DNA from 3 places in the Paraclostridium sp. genome. Region 2 is predicted to be linked to each of the others. Evidence: riboswitches for the same ligand, from Rfam matches in the RefSeq annotation. Region 2 holds a riboswitch; each other region holds the start of a gene.
The links. Region 2 has a riboswitch for cyclic di-GMP ahead of ACRCYC_RS06905 (SpaA isopeptide-forming pilin-related protein). Riboswitches for the same ligand answer to the same signal wherever they lie in the genome.

Region 1: it holds a riboswitch for cyclic di-GMP, as region 2 does, so the genes downstream of both, ACRCYC_RS03270 (type II secretion system protein) here and ACRCYC_RS06905 (SpaA isopeptide-forming pilin-related protein) in region 2, are expected to answer to the same signal.
Region 3: it holds a riboswitch for cyclic di-GMP, as region 2 does, so the genes downstream of both, ACRCYC_RS13920 (flagellar basal body protein) here and ACRCYC_RS06905 (SpaA isopeptide-forming pilin-related protein) in region 2, are expected to answer to the same signal.

Annotation. Positions count from the first base shown of each region.
Region 1 covers NZ_JBOFKN010000039.1:10,312-20,447, forward strand. Annotated here, with positions in the region: gene ACRCYC_RS03260 (GspE/PulE family protein) at 1-959, opposite strand, end outside; gene ACRCYC_RS03265 (type IV pilin protein) at 1,057-1,494, opposite strand; gene ACRCYC_RS03270 (type II secretion system protein) at 1,513-2,013, opposite strand; cyclic di-GMP riboswitch class II at 2,076-2,158, opposite strand; gene ACRCYC_RS03275 (pilin) at 2,216-2,791, opposite strand; gene ACRCYC_RS03280 (type IV pilin protein) at 2,815-3,390, opposite strand; gene ACRCYC_RS03285 (ribose-phosphate diphosphokinase) at 3,493-4,446, opposite strand; gene glmU (bifunctional UDP-N-acetylglucosamine diphosphorylase/glucosamine-1-phosphate N-acetyltransferase GlmU) at 4,544-5,911, opposite strand; gene spoVG (septation regulator SpoVG) at 6,119-6,397, opposite strand; gene purR (pur operon repressor) at 6,567-7,451, opposite strand; gene murC (UDP-N-acetylmuramate--L-alanine ligase) at 7,674-9,026, shown strand; gene ACRCYC_RS03310 (hypothetical protein) at 9,065-9,859, opposite strand; gene ACRCYC_RS03315 (cation diffusion facilitator family transporter) at 9,971-10,136, opposite strand, start outside.
Region 2 covers NZ_JBOFKN010000097.1:16,972-27,107, reverse strand. Annotated here, with positions in the region: partial or broken gene ACRCYC_RS06905 (SpaA isopeptide-forming pilin-related protein) at 1-1,087, opposite strand, end outside; cyclic di-GMP riboswitch class II at 1,133-1,216, opposite strand; cyclic di-GMP riboswitch class II at 1,256-1,339, opposite strand; cyclic di-GMP riboswitch class II at 1,379-1,462, opposite strand; gene ACRCYC_RS06900 (DEAD/DEAH box helicase) at 1,537-2,991, opposite strand; gene ACRCYC_RS06895 (hypothetical protein) at 3,096-3,845, shown strand; gene ACRCYC_RS06890 (hypothetical protein) at 3,982-4,308, shown strand; gene ACRCYC_RS06885 (fascin domain-containing protein) at 4,373-4,891, opposite strand; gene ACRCYC_RS06880 (hypothetical protein) at 5,084-5,416, opposite strand; gene ACRCYC_RS06875 (sensor histidine kinase) at 5,781-7,190, opposite strand; gene ACRCYC_RS06870 (response regulator transcription factor) at 7,192-7,914, opposite strand; gene ACRCYC_RS06865 (hypothetical protein) at 8,086-9,105, opposite strand; gene ACRCYC_RS06860 (ABC transporter permease) at 9,175-9,933, opposite strand; gene ACRCYC_RS06855 (ABC transporter ATP-binding protein) at 9,936-10,136, opposite strand, start outside.
Region 3 covers NZ_JBOFKN010000177.1:4,328-14,463, forward strand. Annotated here, with positions in the region: gene ACRCYC_RS13900 (CDP-glycerol glycerophosphotransferase family protein) at 1-83, shown strand, start outside; gene ACRCYC_RS13905 (IspD/TarI family cytidylyltransferase) at 80-796, shown strand; gene ACRCYC_RS13910 (alcohol dehydrogenase catalytic domain-containing protein) at 793-1,812, shown strand; gene ACRCYC_RS13915 (hypothetical protein) at 1,832-3,319, shown strand; cyclic di-GMP riboswitch class I at 3,486-3,577, shown strand; gene ACRCYC_RS13920 (flagellar basal body protein) at 3,789-4,115, shown strand; gene flgC (flagellar basal body rod protein FlgC) at 4,120-4,524, shown strand; gene fliE (flagellar hook-basal body complex protein FliE) at 4,536-4,844, shown strand; gene fliF (flagellar basal-body MS-ring/collar protein FliF) at 4,868-6,445, shown strand; gene fliG (flagellar motor switch protein FliG) at 6,459-7,511, shown strand; gene ACRCYC_RS13945 (FliH/SctL family protein) at 7,498-8,283, shown strand; gene fliI (flagellar protein export ATPase FliI) at 8,280-9,587, shown strand; gene fliJ (flagellar export protein FliJ) at 9,603-10,043, shown strand; gene ACRCYC_RS13960 (flagellar hook-length control protein FliK) at 10,058-10,136, shown strand, end outside.

The DNA of each region.
Region 1 (10,136 bases), on a different contig from region 2:
CCACTTCCAGTAGGCCCTACAACTAATATTAATCCATATGGATTATCAAGCAATTCATCATATATTTTAATATTTTTATTATTAAGTCCTAATTTTTCTTTATTAACCATAAATGTACTTTTGTCTAGCACCCTCATAACAACTTTTTCATCTTTGCTTGTAGGCATTGTTGATACCCTATAATCGATAGGTTTGTTATCTACATTTAAAAATATTCTTCCATCTTGAGGTAGTCTTTTTTCAGATATGTTTAAGCCTGCCATTATTTTTACACGACTTATAACTGCTTTGTATGGTTTAGAATTCATCTTCATATATTCACTTAAAATTCCATCTACTCTAAATCTAATCCTCATGAAATCGCCTTCTCTTTCAATATGGATATCACTGGCTTTTGCTCTTACTGCGGTTTCTAACACATTATGTACAAGTCTAACTATTGGAGCTGAATTCACATCATCTTCTAGCATTATTTCTTCTTTTATTTTTTCTGATTTTGAATACTCAGTTAATGCCTTATCTAAATCTACATTTGAATAAAAAAATTCTATAGCTTGATTTATTTGCCCCATAGTAGCTATATAAGGTATTACATCTAATCCTGATATTCTTTTAGCATCTTGAGTTGCTTGTCTATCTTGAGGATCTGCCATAGCTAAGTATAGTTTATTATTTTCTTTTTTAAATGGAAATATTTTATAACGTTTGCATATATTTTCTGGTATTAATTTTATAGCTTCAGGGTTTATATTTGAACGTGTTAAAGCTATATTTTCTATATCAAGAAGTTCTGTTAATACACTAGTTAATAGTTCTGGAGTTATAAGCCCTTGCTCTATAAGTATTGCCCCTATTCTTTTACCAGTTCCACTTTGAAGTTTTAATGCTCTTTCTAATTGTTCATTTGATATATATCCTTTTTCTACTAATTTATCACCTATTCTTACTTTTTGTGACATTTTTCTCACCTCTATTTAATTATATCACTTATAATTTACACAAATAATGCGTTTATGATAAAACATAAACGCATTATAATAGGTTATATATAATATATTACCCTTTTATTATATTTATTTTTATTGAAGTTTTGCTACTATCAGTTGCAAAATTACTTGCTCCTAAATCTTTAACAAGTTTATCATATCCACTTTGACTAAGCTTATCATTCGCTGGAGTTATAGTTAATACTAATGGACTTGGAGCTGTTCCTGTAAATGCATATTGAGAACTAAACGGCTCCGATAAGCTCTCAAGTTCTGATGATATTTTCGTCATATCTGTAGGATAATTTCCATTATCAGAGTAATACGATAATGATGCAGATTTTATTGCACTTATATTAGACTCTAAATCTGCTATTTTTGCTTTTTCTATATTCTTAAATAAAGCAGGAACTGCTACTACTGCTAGTATTCCTATTATCGCTATTACTACTAATAATTCTATTAGTGTAAATCCTTTATTATTTTTCTTTTTACTATTTTTTTTCATATTTTAATCTCCTTCTATTTAATTTTTATTATTTATTATTGTTATAGTTAGTGGTGCTGTGCTTCCACTTGAAGCATTCACCATACTATTACCTAAATCTTTTTGTAATTTAGCAATTGCATTACTACTTATACTTTTTCCATCTGCTGGAGTTATTTTCAATACTAAAGGTCCGGGTGCTGAGCCCTCAAATTCATATTTTCCTTCATATGGGAAGCTTAAATTTTCAACTTCACTTGAAATTTTACTAGCTCCAGTATCTTTTCCATCTACTTGTGGTGTAGTTATTTTTCCATTAGTAACTACTAATGATCCATTTGGGTATGCCCCATTATCTCCGTAATAAGATAGTGATGCTGATCTTATTGCACTTATATCACTTTCTAAATCTGCAACTTTAGCCTTCTCTATGTTTTTGAATAAAGCTGGCACTGCTACTACTGCTAATATTCCTATTATTGCTATTACTACTAACAATTCTATTAATGTAAATCCTTTGTTATTTTTCTTTTTTTTCATATTTATACCCCTCCAATTCCATTTTTACGCATAAAAAAAGACTATATTGTATAATATTACATACCAATTATAGCCGGTTGCACCACTAACTCCAAATATCCCAGGTGCCCAAATACAGAATATTCTTCAAAGTTCTACAATATTTTTAATTGTCCATACTTATTTTAACATATTATCTACTTTTTACAACATTTTCACACATTTATTTTGGAATTAATCCAATATAAATCTCAACTTTGTCTTTTGCAAAGTTCTTATTTGATACGAAAACATTCTGATAACCTAAGTCTTTCCCTAACTTTAAAAATTCATCTTTTTTTATCTTGATACCACCATCAGCTTTATTTTGTTCATCATATGGTCTTATAGCTAATATAGCTTTGAATTCATTTTGTAATTCACCTGATTTCACATAATCAAAACTATTATTTTTAGAATCATATTTATATGCTCCAAAATTTATATATGGATTACCATTTTCATCATTATAATCTGGAACTATATGATAAAACCCTCCCAATGGCGTTCCTTTAGCTCCATTATCAACATATTTATCTATAAAACTTTGATTCGATATTTCATATGGTAATTTTCCATTTTCTGCATACTCAGCTAAAACAGCACTTCTTATAGCACTATAATCTGACTCTACGTCTGCTATTTTAGCTTTATTTATATTCTTAAATAAAGCTGGAACTGCTACTACTGCTAATATTCCTATTATTGCTATTACTACTAATAGTTCTATTAATGTAAACCCCTCATTATTCTTTTTCATGTTTCTCCTCCCTTTAAATTAAACTATTTTATTTTCAATGCTACCTCTCCAGACTTATTATAGTACACATTTCCATAACCTAAGTCTTTTACTAATTTAGCTAGCCCATTCTTTGAAATATTTATATCCTTAGATTCTTTAGATGTGTCTGTATATATTAATAAAAATAAATCTCCAAACTTATTTAATGGTTTTCTCTCTCCCTCTACATCTCCATTTTTATTAACCACTTGAGCTTCTCTATTAGATAACAAATTGTTTTCAGTTTCATTAGGTTTACTTATATTTCTGTTAGGAGCTAAAATATAATACCCTCCTATAGGTGTACCTTTAGTAAAGTCAGCATTATTATTTTCCATATATTTATTGAATTCATCATTACTTCCATAATAAGTATTATAATATGCTAGCTCTCCTGTTTCAGCATAATATCCTAATGCAGTTGCCCTATAAGCATTGTATTCACTCTCAACATCCGCTATTTTAGATTTTTCTATATTTTTAAATAAAGCTGGAACTGCTACTACTGCTAGTATACCTATTATTGCTATTACTACCAATAGCTCAATTAATGTAAATCCTTTTTCTCCTTTTTTCATTTCGCCACTTCCTTTTCTAAATTTCGACTTTATTTTACCATTTTTAGACAAACAACACAAACAAAAAGAGACCTCTTTAGAGATCTCTTTTTATCGCTCATTTTAGTTGAATAATTTACTTACTGATTCATTAGCAAATATTTTCTTTATAGCGTCTCCAAATAAAGGAGCTACTGTTTTTATTTTTATTTTTTCTATCTTCTTTTCTTCAGGAAGTTGGATAGTATCAAGTACTATTAACTCACTTATAGCTGAATTTTCTATTCTCTCTATAGCTGGACCTGATAAAACTCCATGAGTACAACATGCATAAACATCTTTAGCTCCAAATTCTTTTAGAGCATTAGCAGCATTAACTATTGTTCCTGCAGTATCTATCATATCGTCTAATAATATAACATTTTTATCCTTAACCTCACCTATTATGTTCATAACCTCACAAACATTAGCTTTTGGTCTTCTCTTGTCTATTATAGCTATTGGAACATCTCCATTTAAATCATTAGCAAATTTTCTTGATCTTGTAACACTTCCTAAGTCTGGAGAAACTACTACTAAATCTTCTATACTCTTAGTATTAAAGTAATCTGCTAATATTCTTCCGCCTTGTAAATGATCTAATGGTATATCAAAATATCCTTGTATTTGAGCAGCATGTAAATCCATTGTTAAAACTCTGTCTGCTCCTGCTGCAGTTATTAAGTTTGCAACTAACTTAGCAGTAATTGGATCTCTAGCCTTAGCCTTTCTGTCTTGTCTTGCGTATCCATAGTACGGTATAACAGCAGTTACTCTACCTGCAGATGCTCTTCTTAATGCATCTATCATTATTAATAATTCCATTAAATTATCATTTACTGGACTATTAGTTGATTGTATTACGAAGACATCACATCCTCTTACTGTTTCACTTATGTTTACAGATATTTCTCCATCGCTAAATGTTCCAACTTCACATTGAGCCATTGGTACACCTATATAATCAGCTACTTTTTGAGCTAATTCTTTTGATGCATTTCCTGCAAGTATTTTAATTTCGCTTCCGCTAGTATTCATAATTACCTCCCGAAAATTTTGTTAAAGAAAATATTTTATTTTAAACGCAAGTATAGTCTGGACTATACCCACGTTATAGCCTAGTTAAATTTATCAATTATTTTTTTAAATTCTTCTTCTCTACCCAACCTTCTTTTATTACCTGTCTCTGTCTAGCAACTGCCAATGCACCTGCTGGAACATCATCAGTTATTGTAGAACCCGTTGCAATATATCCATTTTCTTCTACTGTAACTGGTGCAACTAAGTTTGAGTTAGATCCTATAAAAGCTCCATCTTTTACTACTGATTTAAATTTGTTTTTACCATCATAGTTTACAAATACTGTTCCACACCCTATATTAACATTCTTACCTACATGTGCATCTCCTATATAAGATAAATGAGATGCTTTAGAATTATCTTCTATAGTTGCATTTTTAACTTCTACAAAATCACCTATTTTAACATGATTTCCTATATTACTCTTAGGTCTTAAATATGCATATGGTCCAACTGTAGTGTTGCTTCCTACTTTACTATCTATTATAGTAGAGTTTTCCACATCTGTAGCATCACCTATTATTGAATTTGATATACATGAATTCATACCTATAACACAGTTACTTCCTATAACTGTATTTCCTTTTAACATAGCACCAGGATATACTATAGTATCATTACCTATTTGTACATCTGCTTCGATATATGTGCTATTCACATCTATTATTGTTACACCATTTATCATGTGCATAGTGTTTATTTTTTTTCTCATTATTTCTTCTGCTTTAGCTAACTCAACTCTTGAGTTTACACCCATAAGTTCTTCTATTGTTGCTCCATTATATGCACCAACTTTTAATGAATTAGTTCTCATTATCTCTATTGTATCAGTTAAATAGTACTCACCTTGAGCATTATCATTATTTATGTTAGCAAGCGCTTCTTTTAAACTTTTTCCATTGAAGCAGTATATTCCTGAATTTATTTCATTTACTAATTTTTCTTCTTCATTAGCATCTTTTTGCTCTACTATTTTTAATAAATCTTCATTAGCGTCTCTTATTATTCTTCCATATCCATTTGGGTTCTCTACTTTTGTTGTTAAAACAGTAGCGTGATATCCATTATCTAAATGGTATTTAAATAAGTTTTCTAATGTATCTGCATTTACTAAAGGAGTATCTCCACATAGTACAACTATTGTGTCATTTTCTGTTATATGTTCATCAGCCATCATAACAGCATGTCCTGTTCCTAATTGTTCAGTCTGCATAGCTAATTTAGTTTCTTCTGGTAAAACACCTTCAACTACTTCACTTCCGTGACCTAATATTGCAACTATTTCACTAACCCCTGATTTTTTAGATACGTTTATAACATGATTTACCATTTCTTTCCCACATACTTTATGTACTACTTTTGGTAAACTTGACTTCATTCTTGTTCCTTTTCCTGCTGCCAGGATTATAGCCTTAAAATTCATAAACCCACTCCATTTCAAGTTTTTTGATTATTAATCAATCTATATATGATCTGTTATCGCTTTATTTTGTATACAACTTCTTAATTCTAATAACTAATATACCATTTTTGTTTGAAAAAGTACATATCATTCCAATAAAAAAGAGCCTAAAATTCGGCTCTTTAAGAAATATATTATAAAACATATTATATTTTTAGTTCTGTTTTATTACTCAGCAGCTACTTCTAATTGAGATACTGCTTCATGGTAAGCTTTTAATACTTCATCTTCTAACATTTGTCTCATTTCTGCATTTATAGGATGAGCTATGTCTCTAAAGTTTCCTTCTCCTATTTTTCTGCTTGGCATAGCTATGAATAAACCATTATGACCCTCTATAACCTTTATATCATGTACCACAAATAAATTATTGAAAGTTAATGAAACTATACACTTCATTTTCCCCTCATCAGTTAATTTTCTCACTCTAACGTCAGTAATTTTCATTTTCCTAATATCCCCCTTTTGTTTTTGACAAAGTTAATTAAAAAGTTATTAAATCTTTTATATTATATAAATTCTATCATCTTTTTAAATTTCCTCTATTATTTTAGAAATTTTTCATTATTTTTTTATATTTTTTTCATTTGATAGAATTTTACCCTCAAAACCTGTCTTATTCTACTGAATTGTCGATTTCGCTTATCTCTTCTTCAATTTCATCGATAACTTCAGTAGCCCAATATTCTTCTCTGAATGTTTGAAGATTCGGTTCAACTGTAACCACTTCATTATTAATTACATCTATCTGTATTAATGATATGTAGTCTTCAACCATTTTCTCAGTAGGATTAGTCGTAGATATAAATACTCCCTTTCCTATAACTTCAGCCCCAAATTCATGCATAAGTTGCATCATACCTTTTATAGTCCCCCCACCTCTCATAAAGTCATCTATTAATATAACTTTACTACCAGGCTTAACTGCTTTTCTTGGTAAACTCATGCTTTCAACCTTAGAATTCCTTCCACTTACATACGTCATGCTAAGTGTAGGTCCTTCTGATACCTTAGTATCTTTTCTTATTATAACTAAAGGTAAATTCATAGCCTTAGCTGTCATAAGAGCCATAGGTATTCCTTTAGTCTCCATAGTAACAACATAGTCAGCTTCTGAATAATCTATATTTGATGCAAATATTTTCCCTATTTTAGATGCTATTCTTGGATCATATATTAAATCTATTAAGTATAAAAATCCTCCAGAAAGTACTCTAGATTGGTCTTTTATGTCTTCACATAACTCTAATAAAAACTCTTCATTTTCTGATTTAGATGTTTTTGGTATGTATTTAACTCCACCAGCCGCTCCTGATATCGTTATTACTTGTCCTAACTCTAGTTTTTCAAATACATTTTTAACTACTATTAAATCTTCGCTTATTGTAGATTTCGCCGAATTAAACTTAGATGTAAAATAGCTCAATGTAAATATTTTATTAGGATTATCTGATAGTATTTTAACTATCGCACCTATACGTTCCGTTCTTTTAAACTTCATAAAATACCTCCTAAACTTGAACCCTGTGTATTTAAACTTATTAATGCATAATTTTTATCATTATGTTATAATATTTGTTATGTTTTATTTGAAATTTAATATATTAATGTATATAAATATTTTACAATTTTAGTTTGCTTAAAATATTGAACATTATACTATTATAGCATAAATATAGTTCTTATTGTAGAACTTTTAATTTAACAGAAAGGTGGTTTCACTATGAATATATTCTTTATAGGCGTTGGTGGTATTAGTATGAGTGCCTTAGCCAAGATATGTTTAAATAAAGGTTATAACGTTTATGGTTCAGATTCTTCAGACTCTAATTTATTAGATAGTCTTCGTGCTCAAGGAGCAACAGTATATGTTGGGCACAAAAAAGAGCATATAACTGATGATATAGATATGGTAGTTTATACTGCTGCTGTTAAGTCTGAAAACGAAGAGTTAATAGCTGCTAGAGAGAAAAATAAATTAACAATGAATAGAGCTGCATTCTTAGGTCAAATAATGAGAGAATACCAAAACTCTATAGCTGTTTCTGGTACTCATGGAAAAACATCTACAACTTCAATGTTATCTGCTATTTTTGAATATGCAGAACTTGATCCTACTATACTTGTTGGGGGAAATCTAAGTATAATAGGCGGTAATGTTAAAATAGGAAAATCTCAAAACTTTATAACTGAAGCTTGTGAGTATGTTGATAGCTTTTTAAGTTTCAACCCTAAGATATCTGTTGTTTTAAATATAGAAGAAGATCACTTAGATTATTTCTCTGGTATAGATGAAATAAAAGCTTCTTTCAATAAGTTTGGTAAATTATTACCTTATGATGGTTATTTCATAATAAATGGAGATGACGAAAATACTAAAGATATATTACATGAGATAAAAGCTACTGTTATAAAATATGGTCAAAGTGAAGGAAACAACGCTTTAATCAAAAATGTTACATTCAATGCTGATGGTCATGGAATTTTTAGTATATTATACAACGGAATCAATTTAGGTGAATTTAAACTTGCAGTTCCTGGTATACACAATATATACAATGCTACAGGAGCAATATTAGCTGCTTTAGTTTCTGGTGTAGAATTAGAGACTATAAGAAAGAATATTGCTTTATATGGTGGTGTAGGTAGAAGATTCGAAGTTAAAGGTAAATATAACAACGCTCTAGTTGTTGATGACTATGCTCATCATCCAACAGAGTTAAAAGCTACTTTATCTGCAGCTAAAAAAATAAAGAAAAATAAATTATGGTGTATATTCCAACCACATACTTATACAAGAACTAAATCATTATTAAACGAATTCTCTGATGCTTTTTATGCAGCTGATAAAGTTATAATAACTGATATATATGCAGCTCGTGAAAAAGATCCTGGAGATATTCATTCTAAAGATCTAGTTGACAGATTGTACCAAAATAATGTTGACGTAATGTACTTAAGCGAATTTGAAGATATAGCTAAATATCTATCTGAAAATGTTTCAGAAGATGACTTAGTTATAACTGCAGGTGCTGGTACTGTATATAAAATCGGAGAAATGCTACTTGAAATGTAGAAACAAAAAAACTAGGTTTAAATAAACCTAGTTTTTTATTATTTTTTTTCAATTTTAAATATATCATCTCTTAAATATTCAAATAAACCTTCATGAACTTCATAATATGCCGTAGCTTTATCTGAAGTTACTTTAACATAGTCTTTTCCCATTGTCTCAAGATTTATAGAGTATCCATCTCCCTTTATTTTTATAGTAAAGTTGTATGGACTTCTTTCTTTGCTTTTTTCTGGTTGTATTTTTCCAACCAATCTTTTTACTGATATCTTATATGCTAAATCATCATAACTCCATCTCCATGGTTTCTTAACCTGATCACCATATATTATTTCGACACTGTCCCATGTTTTATATTTTTTGACAGAATCTATAGATGTATATATACTTTCCTGTAATAATTTATCAAATGCCTTCTTTTCTGATACAGGTATTTTGTAAAACTCTTCTCTACTTACCGTATATATTCTAAAATAATCTAAATCAGTAGAAAATCTTATCCCATTATCTAAATATCCTTCATAAGTACCATCATAGCTACTTGGCTTTCTTACTTCTTTAAATTTTGTAGAGAAAAATTTTATTTGCTCCCAATATTCTTGATCTATTCTTACATCCTGCAAATTTTCATCAGAAATATATACTGTATCATTAGTTTTAAGTTGAGATAATAACGGTCTTGAATCATCTTTTGTACTTGTATCTTCTACTTTAATAGGCTGATCAGACTCTTGTTCTTTGGAAAAATGGATATATGTACCTGCATATACTATAAAGAATGCTATTACTCCTATAAGTATTACCATGCTTTTTTTTACTTTTCTTTTCTTTGCCATAAAAGCCCCCCCATATCTAGTTAACGCTTTTATTATACTATAAAATATCTAAACTAAAAAGCACTACAATTGAATCATAGTGCTATTTTTCTAAATTATTATAGTATTTTATTATTTTCTACAAGAATTTCCTGGGCAATTTATACAAGGTTCTACATGGACTGTTATTCCTTTTACAAATTGCATGTCATTTATTATATGTTTCTCTAATTTTGTCGCTATCTCATGACCCTCATACACACTTAAATCTTTATTAACGCATATTGTTAAATCTACA
Region 2 (10,136 bases):
ACTTATCTTCTACATTCATTGTATTTTTAAAAAATTGACCTGCTGAATCAAATAATATTTTATACTCTATATTTTGATCTTTATCATCGTTACTTACTTTTGTTTTATTTACAGTTTTATAAACATTTATAGCTCCTGCACCTGCCGATAATTTAACAGTAGAATTAGAGTTATTCTGTTTCCCATCATATATAAGTTTAGCCTTATTTACATATCGAATATCTTTTGGTGGATTTGGTAGTATTATAGTTTTATAATTAATAGAGTAACTATCATAATACAAATTCCCAAGATTTATTTTTAGAGAATCATTTTCAGCTAAAAGTTTCCCAGAATTTAAAAGTTCATTAGTTACATCTATATCTGTATTACTTTGATAATCATGCTTAATTATAGTTATACTATTTTTATCTAGTATCATTCCATTAGGAATTTGATCTTCAAAATGCGCATTTCCTACTTGTTCTTTTTGATCACGATTTATTTCTACATAATATTTAACAGGCTCATTTACATCAGTTATAAGTCCTTCCTGCTTAGAATCTAATGGTAAATATGTACCTTTATACATAATTGGACTGGATCCACTTTCACCAGCCTCACCTCTACCTTCACCTGTTAATGTAACAGTTTCAGTTTTACCATTAACAGCTATAACTATAGGATATTCCCCATCTTGAACATTTTCATTACCAACCATTGTAACACTTAAATATCCAGCTAACGCACTCTTTATATTATCATTAAAAGTTAATGTTAGAACTCCAGTATTTGGATCATAATTTTGACTTGAAAAATGTTTATCCGGACTTATTGGATTAACATCCCTAAATATTTTAGGTAATGTTATTGTAATACTATCTCCAGGATTAATTTTACTTGGATCTATAATCTTATAATCAACTCTTAAAGTTTTAATCATACCTTCTCTCACCGTATAATCATCAAAAGTTGCACTTGTTATTTCCACTGCATCGCTATTAGATACATCTTGGGCATATACCATTATTCCCGGTGAAATAAGATTTAAAATCATGTTAAATACAACTACTAAACTTAATATTAGTTTTTTCCCTTTGTTCTTCAAACAATCACCTCTTTTTTTTAATAAAAAAAGCTATATCCACATATTTGTAAATATAGCCGGTTGCATCACTAGCTCCATATATCCCAGATGCCCAAATACAGAATATACTTCTTCGCTTCTAATTTTATTAAGTTATTTTTAAAATAAAAAAGACTATATCCACAAGTTTGTAAATATAGTCGGTTGCATCACTAACTCCATATATTCCAGATGCCCAAATACAGAATATACTTCTTCGTTCCTATGTATTTAATTGTATTTTTAAAATAAAAAAAGCTATATCCACAAGTTTGTAAATATAGCCGGTTGCATCACTAACTCCATATATTCCAGATGCCCAAATACAGAATATACTTCTTCGTTTCTAATTTTTATTAAGTTTATTTATATAATTTTACCAAATTTCGATATTTTTTTCAACTATATATTAAATTTCTGCATTTTATAATTTATTTCGTATTATCCTTTCTTACCTTAACTAGCTTTTTCTTTATATTTATATCTTTATATTTTTTTAAAAACATTTCACCTTTATGATTTAATAAATCTACATACGAACATAAATCACATACTTCTATAACACCTATATCATCATGATTTATACCCTCAATATTACTCAAAGTTCCAACAATATCTATAACTCTGATTTTCTTCCTTTTACCTGCATTTAAATATATTCTAGTTACTTCACTATGAATTTTAGTTTCTTTTTGCTTTATTTTTCTATTTTTCAAAGCTTTTTTAGACGCTTCTTCAAATTTAACTTTACCTTTGTTTACATCAACACTATTTAAATTTTCTAAATACTCTATCCCATAACCTATATATTCTTTAATTTCATTTATATACTTTTCATCTTTATACGTAGCCAAAGTTATAGCCTTTCCATATTTATCTTGTCTGCCAGTTCTACCTATTCTATGTACATAATTTTCTTTATCATGGGGGACATCATAGTTTATAACCAATGATACATCATCTATGTGTATTCCGCGACTTGCAACATCAGTACTAACTAATATGTTATATTTTCCTTCTTTAAAATCCTTTATTACAAATATTCGCTTATCTTGTGACATATCTCCATGAAGTTCTGCTACTAATAATTTATCTTTTTTCATTTTATTGTATAGTTTAATTACACCATCTTTAGTATTTAAAAATATTATAGTTGTTTTAGGGTTATTAACATATATCAAGTTTTTCAAATCATTATACTTGTCAATATCACTTGTATATAGTATTTTTTCTTCTATTTGTTTTTTATTATTTATATCATCACTTTCAATTTGTATAATATTAGGATTCTCAATGTATTTATTGTATATATACTCTATATCTTTTTCTATCGTTGCTGAAAACAAACCTATATTGGTATACTTAGGCAATTTACTAAATATAAATTCCATATCATCTACAAATCCTTTATTAAGCATTTTATCAGCTTCATCTATAATAAAATAGCTTATATTGTCTAAATTAATAGTTCCTCTAGTTATATGATCTATTATTCTGCCTGGAGTTGCTACCACTACATGTACCCTTTGTTTTAATGAATTTATCTGTTCTTTTATAGGTTGTTTTCCAAATATAGCACTACATCTAATTTTTTTCAGTCTACCTATATTAGATATTTCATCTTTAACTTGAAGTGCTAACTCTCTAGTTGGTACAACTACTAATGCCTGTAAAGTATTATCATTAATATTTATATTTTCACATATAGGTATCCCAAAGCTAGCAGTTTTACCACTTCCAGTCCTTGATTTAACTACTACATTCTTACTATTTATAAGTTTAGGAATCACTTCATTTTGCACCTTTGATGGACACTCATATCCCATGTTGTATAATGCTTTTACTATAGATTTATCTAAGTTGAATTTTTCAAATTTATTAGTCATTACTACCACCTTATTTAACTAAATTTTATATAGTTATTTATTATAGCATAAATAAGAACTAATATACTTTCTTCAACATACAATGTAGTGAATCTATTAAGGAGGTGTTATTTATTTCTAGTAAATCAGATTTTATAGAATACTTAATAAAAAATATAGATACATTTAAATTACCACCAAACTTGTTTCGTGAGTATATGACTAGTATTAATATTATAAAAAATAATATTGACATTCCTTATCCCATATTTAAAAATATCTATGATAATAAATCTTATTATACAATCTTAAATTTAGAAAACTCTTACAAAATAAACTATAATTTAAAATCCGATTTGAAAAATGCTATGAAATTAGAATATCAAATATTTAATGAGTATATGAGTAATATGTCTAATTTATCCGATAAAACTACAAAAGATTCGTTTCAATTTATTTTAAATTCTAAGTTAATGAGTTTCAATTTATATAATAGCCTTTATAATCATGTGTATAACCGAGATTCAGAAAAAACAACTGAATTATATTACTGTAAAGAGTTTGCCTTACAGGATAATGCTATAAATTTAATAATTAATAATATAAAAGAGAATCAAAATGTATTATATGTAGATGGATACATAGTAAATTTAAAATTGGTTCCTTTATCTAGATTATTCGATTTTTATCTTGAAATTAGAGACTCTAGAGGCATACCATTTGCAAGCAAAACATTTAGAAATATAGATATAGCAGGCAACCTAGGTGTTTTTAAATCAAAGAAAGTATTGCTTCCATTTTTAGATAAAGAATATAATTTATTCGATGTTGAATTGAGTAATGTTACTTGGTATTATACTTATGATTTTGTGTAAATAGAAAGAGATGTTAGCAGTTTTGCTTAACATCTCTTTCTATTTTAGTCATAAATAATAAGTTCATATAATAAAATTAATTATAATCTAATTCTTTAGATAAATAATTTTTTAAATTTAAAAGGAGAGTATCCAAATGTTTGAAATGATAAGTTTTCCTTATAATAATAGACCTGTAGCTAGATTAGATTTTGATAATATTGTACATAATCACATATACCATAATTGTCCCGTTGGTAGAGTTTGTGCAAATCTGGTTTATGATAATAAAGATAATGTCATAGGCAAAGTAGATGAATCAGGCTATATATATTCTTATAAGTCTGAATCTATTGGAAGAGTTGATATTAATGGTTTTGTTCATGAAAATGATATACTAATCGGTAAAATCAAATGCTTCCAACCAATATCTCCTAATTTAGCCGGAGCTGCATATTTACTGTTAATACACAATAAGAGATAATTTAATCCACTAACTTTAAAATATAAAAAGCAAATCTATTTATCAGATTCGCTTTTTATATTTATTATTCTACAGTCTTAAATTTAAATATAGTTCTATTACCAGCATTTTCAGCTTTAGCAACAAGTTTTTTATCTTTTTCTCTTACTCTAACATAATATCCATTTGGAGCTTTTAATGCATATGATTTGTTATCTAACTTGTACAACTTAAATTTCGTAGCACCTTTTTTATCAGTATCTGCAATTAAAAAATCTTTATTATCTACCCTTATAAAATCTCCTCCAACTAATCTAAGTTTAATTTCATTTTCATTTATCATTACTAATTTGAAAATTCCATTTTCGTTAGACTTCTTACCTGTTGCGTATAAATATTCATCTTCTCCAACTACTACAAATTCATCTTCTACTACTGATTTTATCTTAACTTTTAATTTATCCTCTTCTGGCTTTTCTGGTTTATTATTTCCTGGATAATTTGGAAAATATTTTTCTATATAATCATTTATATAATCATTTACATTTGGCGGATATATTATAACTTTCTTTTGATCTCTATTATTTGCACAATTTATTTGCATACCAAAACCTCCATTATAGCTCAAATTTTTTAACTTCCATATATATTACGACAATAGCATTGTATTTGTTCATACTTTTTTAATATAAAAAAATAAAATATATAATCATAAAATTTTCGTTATTTATCATATTTTATAATTAAAAATGGAACTAATCTCATAATATGAGTTAGTTCCATTTAATTTCATTAATTATTTACAACATATTTTATGACAAGTCTTGCACAAGCTCTTGTTATCTTCTAATATAGCTATTAATATTAACTCTTCTAAACTCGGATGTCCACATGGTAGTCTACCTCCATCAGCTAGTTTTCTCAAACTTGCTTTTAATCCTGGATGTCCACATGGTAAATCTAAATCTTCTAATAAATCTAATACAAATTCACCTAAAAAATTGATTATATCTCTTTCATTTTTATGGTTGCATGTTGGAAATTCTCTCCACTCACAGTTTTTGTTACAACTATTACATTTATTGCAATTACAAGAATTATGACACTTAATCTTTTTGTTGCAGCACATACAATCAACTCCATAGTTTTTATATATGGATATTTATATCCACAATTTAATATATGAATTAAATCTTTTTTTGACATCATTTTATTATTTTTTGTAAATTACTTTATAATAAGTCACATTTTAAACAAAATCCAATATATTGATACAAAGAATATATATTCTTTACTCTAATAGTAAAGGAGGATTATTGTGAACAGTAGATCATTTTTATGTTGTCGCTGTAAAAAATGTGGAAGATGCGTTTTATTCTTTAAAATATGTCCTAGATGTGGATGCTGTAGATGTTGTTGTAGATGTGGATGTAAATGCTAATACTTTAAGTTAATATAAAGGATAGGTCTTGTATAAAAAGGCCTATCCTTTGTTAATTTATAAATATTCTTACTTCAGTTCCTTTTCCAACTTCGCTATTTATATCTACATTAAAATCATGTGCTGTTATAATGTCCTTTGCTATAGCCATTCCAAGCCCAGATCCTTTATGTACTTCTCCAGTATTTGTTCCTCTATAATATCTATCAAATATCCTATCTAAATCAGGTTTTTTAATTCCTTTTCCATCATCTTTTATACTTATAATTACTTTTTCTTCATTTTCATAGTTTATACTTACCGCAATATTAATATTCCTATCATTATGTATAAGAGCATTATACACAAGATTGTTTATAACCCTCTTAAAAAGCATGCTGTCAACTTGTTTTTTTATAACATCTTTATTTGTTATAAACTCAATGTGACTACTTGAATATTTAGGATCATTAAGTATTTGTATTATACAGTCTTTAACTATCCTAACTATGTTTTCTTCACTTTTGTTTAGTACGTTATCACTACTTTTTAACTTCATAGTTAAATTTAAATCATCTACTAATTCTTTTATATACTCTGATTTATCATTTATTATAATCCCATACTCTTTAGCTTCTTCCATATCTATATCGTATTCTTCATCACTTAAAATCTCAGCATATCCTTTTATAGACGACAATGGAGTTTTTATATCATGAGATATATTTGCTATCCATTCTTGTTTTAATTTATCTAATTTTTTTCTTTCAATTTCATTGCTTTTCAATGTATCCGATAACTTATTTAACTTTCTATATACACTTTGATATAACCCTTTTTCCTTATAAAAAATTTCATATTTTCCTTCCTCTAAATTTTCCACCCCTGTAATTATATTTTTCATCGGTTTAGTTAATCTTTTACTAAATATATATCCAACTATTAATGCTATTATTAAATCTATAAACAATATAAACCATACTATTTTGCTTATTGTAGTAATAAAGTTAACTGGATTATATGCTATCATATATTTTTGTAATTGATTTATTGGAAATCCGATTATATATGTGTATTCCTTCCCATGTATATTTTTACTAGATACTAATACATTATCTGATCCCGCATTATCAAATCCACCTCCATACTTATATCCATTTATAAGTTCTATTGGAGTATGTTTTTTATTCAATTTAGCTGGTGCATTATATCTATATACCTCATTTGAATTTTCATCTAAAATCTGTATCCATCTCTCATTTTTATTTAATATACTTAACCCATTTTTATTTACAAATATATTATTGCCTTGTTGAGATATATATTTACTGAAATTTCTAGTAAAGTTATCCTCTGTTCGTTCTGGAGCCTTATAATTATTTGAAATTATTATTCCTATTATTCCAACTATATTTAGGACCGTAACTATCATAACTACACATATAATACTTAATACATATTTAAAAGTTATTTTCCAATTCATATTAATCTTCCTTTAATGTTAATTTGTATCCTAGCCCTTTTATATTTTTTATGTATTTAGGCTTTGATGGATTATCTTCTATTTTTTCTCTTAATCTTCTTATATGTACCATTATAGTATTATCATATCCTATAAAATCATCTCCCCAAACTTCATCACAAAACCTTTCTTTACTTATGATTTGTTCCATATGTTTCGCCATATATAAAAGCATTTTAAATTCTTTTGCTTTAAGTACTATAGGCTCTCCATTCTTTTTTACTTCTACACTTTCTTCATCTATCTCAAAAGGTCCAAATATTAATTTTTCTTTTTTCGACTCACCTTTTATAGAGTTTAAAATTAAATTTTTCTTTAAGTTAAGTTTAATTCTAAGGGCGACTTCCTTAGGACTAAATGGTTTAGTTATATAATCATCAGCTCCTAATGCTAAACCTAACACCCTATCCATTTCTTCTGTTTTTGCTGATAGAAATAATACCGGCACTTGTGATATTTGTCTTATCTCTTTAAATACATCATAACCCTCTTTATCTGGTAGCATTATATCTAATACAACTATATCAATATTTTCTTTTTTAAATATTTCAATTGCTTCATTTCCAGTTTCTGATGTATATATATTTTTAAACCCTTCTTTTTTAAGAACTGTACTTAATAATTTCAATATATCAACTTCATCATCTACTAATAGTATATTTTTTTCTTTTATTATACTTTCCATATAAACCTCCACCGTAGCATTTTAATAATCTAAAATTACCTATGTTATTTTCTATATATATTATCGGTATTTATAAACTCTATTTTATCCAAAATAGAGTTTGTTTACAAATTAATCAAAAATGGATTATAGCTATTTTTATAAACATATAGCTATAATCCATTTTTGATTTTATTTACTTAAAATTCTTCTAAATATATATATATTTAAGACTATCCCAAATATCAATATTGCAATCAAATTAGCATACCCTAAACTTATTATACCTATACTTTGCCCAAATATATTTACAGTTCCTAAATAATTTCCTATAACCATCTGTGGATTCATAAGTATGTCTATATAATTCGAATATTTAATTACACTTACAAATTCTGTTGGCAGAAATCTAATTAAACTTATTAACTTTCCTATTATTAAAAATACAGTTATGCCTACTATAGATTCAACTGAATTTTTAGTTATAAAAGAAAAGAAACTTGCAAATACGCCAATGCTAACAAATATAGTCATCATAGTATATATATTTATCATAGTATATAAGTTTATAGTCATAGGTTTTAATATAGTAACTACATCAATAATTCTATATGCTTGTAATCCACCGTTTACAGGGCTTCCATATTGTATAATTGTTATGATTCCTATTACTACTATATAAATAAAATATATTAACACTGGTATTATTATAGATAAATTAAGCTTTGAAAGTAATACTTTATATTTATTCTTACTAGATAAAACTATAGAATCTACATTTGATAATTTTTCATCTGTGTATATATTTGAAAATATATATATAATTATGCCTAGTATTACAAATCCTGCAAAAGCATTCCCTAGTCTATAATTAAAAACTTTATAAAAACTTATATTTTTATATTTATTCCCACTATCTGATTTGAGTTTTTCTTGTGCCATATGCCCAATTTTTTTTGTAAGTACATCATTTTTTTCATTTATAGGCTCTACCATTTTTAACTCTGATACTTTTTCCTTTAACTTTTCATTAGCTATAATGCTACCTTCTCTTGTATCTGTAATATAATTACCTTTATCATCAATATATGAATTTTCAGTTTCTAAACTTGGCTTTAAAAAACTCATCATCACACATAGTAATATTAATATTATACCTGAAATTAATATTGATTTATTTTTAAGTAATTTTCTTATTTCCCATTTAATCATTTTTACCTCCTACAGATGTTATATATATTTATGTTGATTAGTATTACTATTCTTAAGTTATACAACTACCTATCTTTCTTCTAAAAAACCTCGATTCGTAAGTTTGTATAATATATATACACCTATAACTACTATCAATGCAAATACTATAAAAGCAGCAGGAGTTAATCCATACCTTACAAGCTCTGAACTATACATTCCCCACAAAGGTGTAAATCCTAATATTTTACTACTAACAAAACTATTTAATAAGTATGGTAGCCCCATTATTATTCCACCTATAAAAAATGGTACTACAGCTTTTGTGCTTATCGAAGATAACCATAATCCTAATTGCGCAAATAAGAAAGATCCTAAAACTATAGTTACACCAACTATAATAATCATTTGTAAAACAGTTATATTTGAGCCACTATTTCCAAAATACCAAATATTTTTTATACTCATATCTAAACCTTTAAAATTATTTCCTACTATGATTTTAATACTCATAATTAAAAGCATTGATAAATTAATTAAACTTGCCGCTACTCCATAGGCTATACTTTTAGCTAAAACTAATTTATTTTTGCCATTTTTCGTAGACCTTATTATAGATTCCATATTAGAGTTATACTCTAATACAAAACTTCCTGCAAATACACTAAACATTAATATACCCATCAATGGAGCTAGTCCATAAAATTTACTAAATAAATCACCATAACTATCTTCTATTCCAAAGTTTCTAACACTTCCATATGCTAAAAACAAAGAAAATATCCAAAATACTATAAGCCCTTTTTTCTTTATTATTTTTTTAAATTCTGCATTTATAATATTAATCATTCCTATACCTCCCTTGCATCTTCTAAATCAAAATAAAACATATATACATCTTCGAATCTAGGTTCTATAAGTTTAGCATCAAACTCTTTTATTTCATTTTCACTTATTACTCTTAGTTCTATTTCATCCACTCCACGTTGTACACTAACTACTTTATATTTATTTTGTATATCATAAACTTTCTTTTCATCTTCAACTGATAT
Region 3 (10,136 bases), on a different contig from region 2:
TTTATAAATATAAGGATAGCGATGCTTCATTAAGAGTTTGGGATCATATAAATGAACAACTTTCTAGGGAGAATAGACAATGATTTATGCAGAAATTTTAGCTGGTGGAAAAGGAACAAGAATGGGTAAAACGGAAATGCCTAAACAATTTTTAAATATAGGAAAAAAACCTATTATAATTCACACAATAGATAGGTTTTTACTAAATAATAAAATAGATAAAATAATAGTTATAACACCTAAAGAGTGGATTGCTCACACTAAAGATATAGTGAATAAATATATATTAAAATCAAATAGACATAAAATACTTATCTGTGAAGGCGGAAAAGACAGAAATGAATCTATAATGAATGGGATTGAATATATAGCAAGTGAATTTGGATTAAATAGTGATGATATAGTTATAACTCATGATGCAGTAAGACCTTTTTTAACACATAGGATAATAGAAGAAAATATTGAAATGGCTATTAAATATGGAGCTACTGACACAGTTATACCGGCTACTGATACAATAGTTGAGTCAGTAGATGGGCAAAATATTAGTAACATACCTGTAAGAAGTGAGATGTATCAAGGACAGACTCCTCAAAGTTTTAATATACAAAAACTACAACAACTTTATAAAGGGCTCAGTAAAGATGAAAAAAATATTTTAACAGATGCATCTAAAATATTTGTCGTAAAAAATCAAACGGTGAAATTAGTTATGGGAGATGTATCTAATATAAAGATAACGACTCAATACGATTTAAAGGTAGCGAATGCAATGTTAAGTGGAGAAATTATATGATAAACAGAGTATACAAACTTATTTCTCCTGGTCAGATTGTAGTTGATTTTGAAGAAAAGGAACTTGATGGAAAAGATTTGGTAATTAGACCAGAAAAGTTGTCAATATGTGCAGCAGATCAAAGATATTATACAGGTAGTAGAGGAAGAGATGTGATAAAAAATAAATTACCTATGGCACTTATTCACGAAGCTGTAGGGAGGGTTGTATATGATAAAAATAACGAATTTAAACCTGGTGATAAAGTTATTATGATTCCTAATACTCCAGTTGAGAAGGATGAGGTAATTAGTGAAAATTATTTAACGTCTAGTAAGTTTAGATCTAGTGGATATGATGGATTTACTCAAGACTATGTATTTATGGATAGGGATAGAGTTGTAAGGTATGAAAATATAGATGCTGATATTGCATCATTTATAGAACTTATTAGTGTAGCTATGCATGCTATAGGTCGATTTGAAAAAAAATCTAATATCAAAAAAGACATTCTTGGAGTATGGGGAGATGGTAATTTAGGATTTATTATATCTTTAATATTAAAAACTAAGTATCCTGATTCAAAAATATTAGTTTTTGGCAAAAATGATGAAAAATTAAGTTTTTTTTCATTTGTGGATGAAGTATATCAAATAGATGAAATTCCAAGTGATTTATCAATAGATCATGGATTTGAAGCTGTTGGAGGTATAGGAAGTAATTTTGCCATAAATCAGATAATAGATTATATAAATCCGGAAGGCAGCATAATTTTACTAGGTGTATCAGAAAAGTTAATTGAAATGAATACAAGGATGGTTTTAGAAAAAGGTTTGACACTTATTGGAAACAGTAGGAGTGGGAAAAATGATTTTATAGAAACTGTAAAGTTCCTAGAACAAAATTTAGAATGTCAAAATCAACTTCAAAAACTAATTTCAAAGGTTATTGATATTAAGTGTATAGATGATTTAAATAAATCTTTTGAACAGGATTTAACAGTAACATTTAAAACTATTTTGAACTGGAATTTATAAATTAAGAAGGAATAAAACAATGGGAAACTATAGAGAAACTAATAATAAATATAATTTAAATGAGCATTTAAAAAATAAAGAAATAATAGAAGCTATAAGCAATTTACTATCAAAAAAAAATATTAGTGAATCAGAATTGATAGACATAATAAATATATTAGCTGATTTTATGCAATATAATAATGAATATTATTCAAATATTAAACCATTTATTGACTTAGCCGATAAGTTAGTAAATATAATTGAAAATTTTGGAGACGAAGATTGTTGTCAAGCAATAATAAAAGATGAACTTAATATATACTTAAATAAATTTGATACTTACATGCAAAAATATGACAATATTAATTTGTTTTTTTATGGAGTAGATAAATATAACATATTAAAAACATCAATTAATCATAAAATTGTATATATAGAAAATATAGATGAATATAAAAACCTATATAAACAACATGATAACTCACAAATAAATATACTTATTTATAGTGAAGAAAGCCAAGTATGTGATTTAGACTTAGACTTTAAATTGTACTTTAATGATGTTGTATACTATGATAAAACAATGAACTATATGTTTGATATTAGTAATAAAATATATTATAGCAATTATGATTATAATTATTTATTGAAGTCTTTAGAAAAATCTAAAGATAAAGATATAGAAACTATAGTAGTAGGGAATTCATATCCACTAACGGGAATTAATACAAACTTATTAGTATCAAAGAGTATAAGTTTAGCTTTATCTAGCCAAGATTTATACTATTCATATAAATTAGCAAAATTAGCTATAGATAATAATAAATCTATAAAGAGATGTATTATAGGTGGAGGGTACTATTTAGTGAATCATGATTTGTCAAAGTCAAAGAGTGATTATTCTGTAAATTTAATTAAAAATACATACTATCCAATATTAAAAGATAAACATAACTTAGAAGTTGTAGATTGTATAGAGTTATTAAATATTGAAAAGGTATTAAATGATAAAGTTCTAGAATATACATTTAACTTAGAAAATCTAGATTATTACTTTAAAGATTTAATATACAGAGATAACAATGGATATTTTAACATTAATTTTAAAAGAGAAATGAATAGTATACTCAGAGGTACAAAATTAAGTGATATTAGCGAATTAGAAAAATATAGGCTAGGTAAAGAGCGAGCTAATCAACATAATAAATTATCTAGTTACTCACAGACAAAAGAAGAATATAAATGTATATTTAATCAATTTATAAATTTTTTAAAAGAAAAGAATATAGAACCAATTATAGTTGTATTTCCAAATACTAAATACTATAGCGAGTTTTTAAATAAAGAATATGAATGTGAATTTTACAAGATATTAAATGAGATTGAAGAAAAATTTAAAATAAAATTAATCGATTTTACAAAAGAAGGCATATTTGAAGAATGTGATTTTATTGATTTAGATCATATTGGTGAAATTGGATCTGTTAAAATAACTAATTTAATAAATCAATATTTAAGTGTATAATTTGATAGTATGTATATATTTGGCTAAAAAATACATATAAAACGACAAATTATAAGTTTTTTTATATAAATGAGAATATTTCCATTTGTTGAAAAAATTAGAATTTAAAGTGAATGCTTGAATAAAAACGAATAATGTTATATTATAAATATATAAGTCGAAAAACAATACTTAAGGGCAAAACTAGGGAAACTTAGTGACGCAAAACTATAGGGGTTAAGGTTTATGTTACATAAACTATGCCAGCCAGCTGCCGAAGAGTTAATAAACTTTTTGTTATCATTGCTAATATGTGTATTATAATTTAGGATGAAAAACATATAATATAAACCAAGGAATAAGTGGGTATATTTATATAATTTTATTTTGATTTTGTAACATAATAGTAAGTATTGATATATTATAAAAGTGATTGAACTACTCTTTAAGAGTAGTTTTTTTTGTTTTAATAAAAAAATTGGAGGTAATAATGGAAATTTATGGTTTAATCAAGGCGGGATTAGATGCAACAGAGCTTAGAGGCAGAGTTATTGCTAACAATATTGCAAATATTAATACCCCTAATTACAAAAGAAAGTATGTAACGTTTGAAGAAACATTAGATGATTCTATAAATAAAAAACCAAAAATAGAAGTTAAAACAGATGAAGTGAGTTCTATGAGAGAAGATGGAAACAATATTGATTTAGAAAATGAAAAGGTCAATCAAGCTGCTACTACTCTTGAATATAACGCACTTATAACTTTAACTAATATAAAATTGGGCATGACCAGAAATGTTATAACGGGGAGGTAAGTAGATGAGTGTTTTTGGAGGAATGAGAATCAGTGCAAGTGCTTTATCTGCAGAGAGGTTAAGAATGGATGTAGTATCATCTAACGTAGCCAATATGAAAACAACAAGAACTAAAGATGGTGGAGCATATAGACGTAAAGTTGCTGTATTTGAAGAAAATTACGATGAAAAATTAGGCATGTTAGGTGTAAAAACTAAATCTATAGAAGAAGATAAATCACCTCTTAGAAAATTATATGAGCCTAATCATCCAGATGCGGATAAAGAAGGATACGTAGAATATCCAAACGTAGATATATTAGTAGAAATGACTGATTTAATGACAGCATCTAGATCATATGAATCTAATGTAGATACATTAAATGCACAAAAAAATATGATTTCTAAGGCTTTAGAAATAGGTAGATAAAGGAGTATATTATGAGTGGAGTAGGCGCTATAAATGCAGTAAACAATATATCAACAACTAATAATGCACTTATGAAAACTACTAAAAGTAGCGAAAGTGAAAGTAGTTTTTCAAATATAATAGAAAATGCATTACATAAAGTTAATGATAAGCAAGTGGATGCAAATAACAAAATTGAAGGCCTTATAAAAGGAGATAATGTTGCCATGCATGATGTTATGATGGCAGCACAAGAATCTCAATTATCGATGCAGTTAATGGTTGAGGTTAGAAATAAGGTGTATGAAGCTTATCAAGAGCTAAATAGAGTTCAATTATAACTTCATAGCAAGGAGAATTTTAGATGAATATAAAGGAATTGCCACAAAAAACGAAAGATTTTGTGATAGTTAAAAAAGAACAATTTGAGGCCTTATCTAAAAAGAAAAAAATAGCAGTGATAGTTGCAGTTATATCTTTAGTGCTGGCAATAATATTTGGGATAAATTATGCAAAACAAAATAAATATGGTGTGCTTTTTTCAGGGTTAGATCCTAGTGATGCTACTGCAGTAACTAAAGAATTAGAATCTAAAAAAATTGAAACAAAAATAGAAGGAAATTCTATATTAGTTCCTAAAGAAGATGTAGATAAATTAAGAATGGAATTATCAAATAGTGTATCTAATGGATCTAAGGGATTTGAAATAATGGATGAAGGTTCATCATTTGGTATGACAGATGAAGAATTTCAAATAAAAAAACAAAGAATGCTTCAAGGCGAAATTGAAAAAACAATTAAAGTTTTTCCGCAAGTGGAGAGTGCCAGAGTTCATATAACTGAAGGTGAAGAATCAGTTTTTGCAAATGAAAGTGTACCAGGTAAAGCGGCAGTTTATTTGAGTTTAAAACCAGGAGAAAATCTACAACCATCTCAAGTAAGATCTATAATGTCTTTAGTTTGTGCGAGTACAGATAATGTACCAAAACAAAATGTAGAAGTAATAGATCAAAATATGAAATTATTATCAGAAGGACTAATAGATGAAGATGGAAATATAAATACGTCTAACTTAAATGATGTAGATGAAGCTATGAAAGCAGAGAAAGATTTAAGTAGACAACTTGAACAATCAATAACAGGACTTTTAGAACCTATATTTGGACCAGGAAATGTTAGGGCAACTGTAAATACAGATTTAAACTTTGATACAAGTGAAAAAACTGAGATTGTAATTGATCCAAACAAAGTAATAACTAAAGAATCAAAATCAAACAGTAAGTCTACTGAAAAGCAAAATACAGGTGGAGCAGTAGATAACAACATGAGTAACGTTAACGAAAGTGGAGCGGGACAAAATGAAAATACTGAAGAAAATATCGAGTATCAAACAGGAAAGACAGAAACAAAGACTATAAAGTCAAAAGGTGAAATAAATAAATTAACAGCATCTGTAGCTATAAATGGACAATTAACTGATGATGTTATAAGAAATGTACAAGCTATGGTAGGAAATGCTATAGGAATAGATGATAAAAGAGGCGACAATGTAAAAGTAGTTGCTATGGGATTTGACTCAGAGAAAAAAGATACTTCTACATTTGGCGTTATAAAAGATGCTATAAGTAAGGATAAATCAATGTCGACTATATTAATAGTTGTTGCAGTAATATTTGTGTTAGCAGTGATTTTATTAATAGCTGCACTAATACATATGCTTCTTAAAAAGAAGAAAGATAAATCTGTAGATTTAGATTATGTTGGAGAAGAAGACGAAGTAGAATTAATCAACAAAAGACTAGAAGAAATAGAACAAAATAGATTAAACAGTGACGAAGAAGAGGATGAAGAAAGCATAAGCTTAGAAGATGAAGTTAAGAAATTCGCAGCTGATAATCCAGATCAAGTTACAGACCTAGTTAATAGTTGGTTAAATGAGTAAAGGGTGATGTTATTTGCAAAATGAAGGTGTTAAAGGTAATGCGTTTGACTTAGGTGATATACCTAAGTTTAGAAGAGTTACAGGTGCAAGAAAAGCAGCTATTTTATTAATGACTTTAGGGCCAGATGTTGCTTCTAGTGTGATAAAAAATTTATCTGATAGAAAAATACAAAAAATAGGTGTTGAGATAGCTAATACAAATATGGTTAGACCTAGAGAAAGAAGAGAAGTTTTACAAGAATTTATAGAATTGAATAAAGGTAAAGAGTTTGTTATAGAAGGTGGTATAGATTGTGCTAAGTCTCTACTTAATGGAGCTTTAGGAAGTCAAAGAGCCAATAAGCTTTTAGAAGGTATAAAATATGATGCTTATACGAAATTATTTATATCAGCTAGAAAAGCAGAGCCAGAACAAATACTATCTTGTATTCAAGGAGAAAGTCCTCAAGCTATAGCGATACTTTTATCTCATATTCAGCCTGATAAAGCTGCAGTTGTTTTATCTGAGTTATCAGATGAGTTAAAACTTGAAATTTCTCTAAAGATAGGGTTGACATCTAATGTACCTCCAGCTGTTATAAAAGCTATAGATAAAGCTATAGAACAAAAATTAAATAGCTTAGGTAAATTAGATATGGAAAGCTATGGTGGTGTTAATAACTTAGTTGAGATATTAAGTAATGTTGATAGAAAAACAGAAAAAAGCATCATAAAATTCATTGAAGAGAAGAATGAAGAATTAGCTGAAGAAATAAAATCTAATATGTTCATATTTGACGACATTATTAGACTTGATAATATGGCGATACAAAGAATTCTTAAAGAAGTTAATGTTAAAGACCTTGCATTTGCTCTTAAAGGTGCATCAGGAGAGGTTTCAAACTCTATATTTAGAAACCAATCTCAAAGAGCATCACAAGCTTTAAGAGAAGAAATCGAATTATTAGGAAAGGTAAAAATATCTCAAGTGGAAGAAGCTCAACAATCTGTTGTAAATGTTGTTAGAAGACTTGAAGACGCTGGAGAAATAACATTATCTAGAGGTTCAGAAGATGAATTCATTTAAACATAATAATATTTTGAAATCTGAAGGAGTAGTTTTTAAAGGTGTAAAGCCTTTAAAAACTATCGCTACAGATAAATTAAACATAGCACATAATAATAAAATAGATGAATCAATAAAAATAGAGCTAGAAAATACAAGAGAAGAATTAGAATTACAAATAGAACAAGCTAAAAAAGAGTATGAAGAAATTGTAAAAGAAGCAGAGTTAAAAAGTGAAAGTATTATACAACAAGCTTCAGAAAGTGCAAAAGACATAAAAAAAGAAGCTTATGAAGAGGGCCATACACAAGGTCTTAAAAATGGATATGAAGATGGTTACAAAGAAGCTTATGAAGAAAATATTGAAAAAGCTAAATTAGAATCAGAAGAAATAACAAATCAAGCTAATCATATTTTGATAGATGCCAAAAATAAAGTAGCTAATTATTTAAAAGATAATAAAAAACAGATAATAGATTTAAGCATAACAATAGCTGAGAAAGTGCTTAAAGAAAAATTTAATGAAATAGATTCGATGAACAAAATAATAGAATCTGCAATTAGTGAATATGAAATAAAAGAAAATTTTGTTATTAGAACAAACTCAATATATATAGAAAGTTTAAATGAAGAAGTTACTTCTTTAAAAGAAGAACAATCTATAAAAGGTGAAGTATTTATATTACCAGATGATTCTATAGATCAAGGCAATGCAATAATTGAAACTAATAAAGGTAGATTAATTATAGGTATTGATTGTGTCTTAGAAAAAGTAAAAGAGGAGCTATTATGATAGATTTAGATTTTGAAAGATTAAAACACAAGGTTTTAGATATAAAAGGTGTAATAGCTGAAGGAAAAGTTACTAAGATAATTGGATTGACAGTAGAAGTTGAAGGTATAAAAGCTTTTGTTGGAGAGTTATGTATTGTATACAACTATGCAGATGAAGCTATAAATTGTGAGGTTGTAGGTTTTAAAGATAAGAATGTAATACTTATGCCATTAGGTGAACTTGCAGGTGTAGCACCTGGATGTAGAGTTGTGGCTAGAGGAATTCCACTGAGTGTTAAATGTAGTGATGATCTTTTAGGCAAGGTATTAGATGGTATAGGAAATCCAATCGATGATATGGAAGTTATAGGTGGGGAAAGATATAGTCTTTCAAACGAACCGCCAGATCCTATGAAAAGACCAAGAATAAAAAATATTATGCCAACGGGAATAAGAGCTATTGATGGATTTTTAACTTGTGGAGAAGGACAAAGGATAGGTATATTTGCAGGAAGTGGAGTAGGAAAAAGTACTACTTTAGGTATGATAGCAAGAACAGCTAAAGCAGATGTGAATGTTATTGCACTTATAGGGGAAAGAGGAAGAGAAGTCCTAGATTTTATTGAAAGAGATTTAGGTGAAGAGGGTATGAAAAAGTCTGTAGTAGTTTGTGCAACATCAGATAAATCACCACTACTTAGATTAAAAGGAGCATTAACTGCTACTGCTATTGCCGAGTACTTCAGAGATCAAGGTAAAAAAGTAATACTTATGATGGACTCAGTGACCAGATTTGCAATGGCTCAAAGAGAAGTTGGGCTTGCCATAGGTGAACCACCAGCACAAAAAGGATATACTCCATCTGTGTTTGCAATACTTCCTAAACTTATGGAAAGAAGTGGGATGTCAGAAAAAGGATCAATAACAGCATTTTACACAGTATTGGTAGATGGAGATGATTTTAATGAACCTATAGCTGATACGGTAAGAGGTATATTAGATGGACATATAGTTTTATCAAGAGATCTTGCACATAAAAATCATTACCCAGCTATAGATATATTAAATAGCGTAAGTAGATTGATGAAAGAAATATGTGAAGATGAACACCAAGATTGTGCATCTTTAGCTAGAGATATATTAGCTACTTATAAAGAGGCTGAAGATTTAATCAACATAGGAGCTTATGAAAAAGGATCAAATAAAAAAATAGACATGTCTATTGAATATATAGATAAAGTAAATTCCTTTTTAAAACAAGGTGTAAATGAAAATACAAAGTTTGATGAAAGTGTAGTTGAATTGAAGCACATATTCAAATAACAAGGAGCATTTTAATTGACAACATATAAATTTAAGCTACAAAAGCTGTTAGATATAAGATTAAAAGAAGAAGAAGAAAGCAAAGTAGAATATACAAAAGCTCAAAATGATAAGAGAGAAGTAGAAAAAAATATAGAAGAACTAGATTCTAATTATAAAAAATATTCGCAATTTAATTCATTTGAAGATATTGTTAGTCAAAAAATTAGATTAAACTACTTACATTCTATTACTCATACTATTGAGCAGTGCAACATAATATTAGAAGAAAAAGAGCAAAAGGTAATTGAAGCTAAAGATAATTTTATTGAAAAACAAATAGATAGAAAATCTTTAGAAACCTTAAAAGAAAACAAATTTAATAAGTTAAAAAAAGAAGAAGAAAGAAAAGAGCAAATAGAAAATGATGAGTTTGCTTTATATGCATACATGAGAAACAAAATGAATATATCGTAAAAGGATGATTATATATGAACTTTAATTTAAATGTTTCTAAGGATTTTTTAAAGACTATATCTGATAAGGCTAGTTTAAGTAAGACTTCTTCAA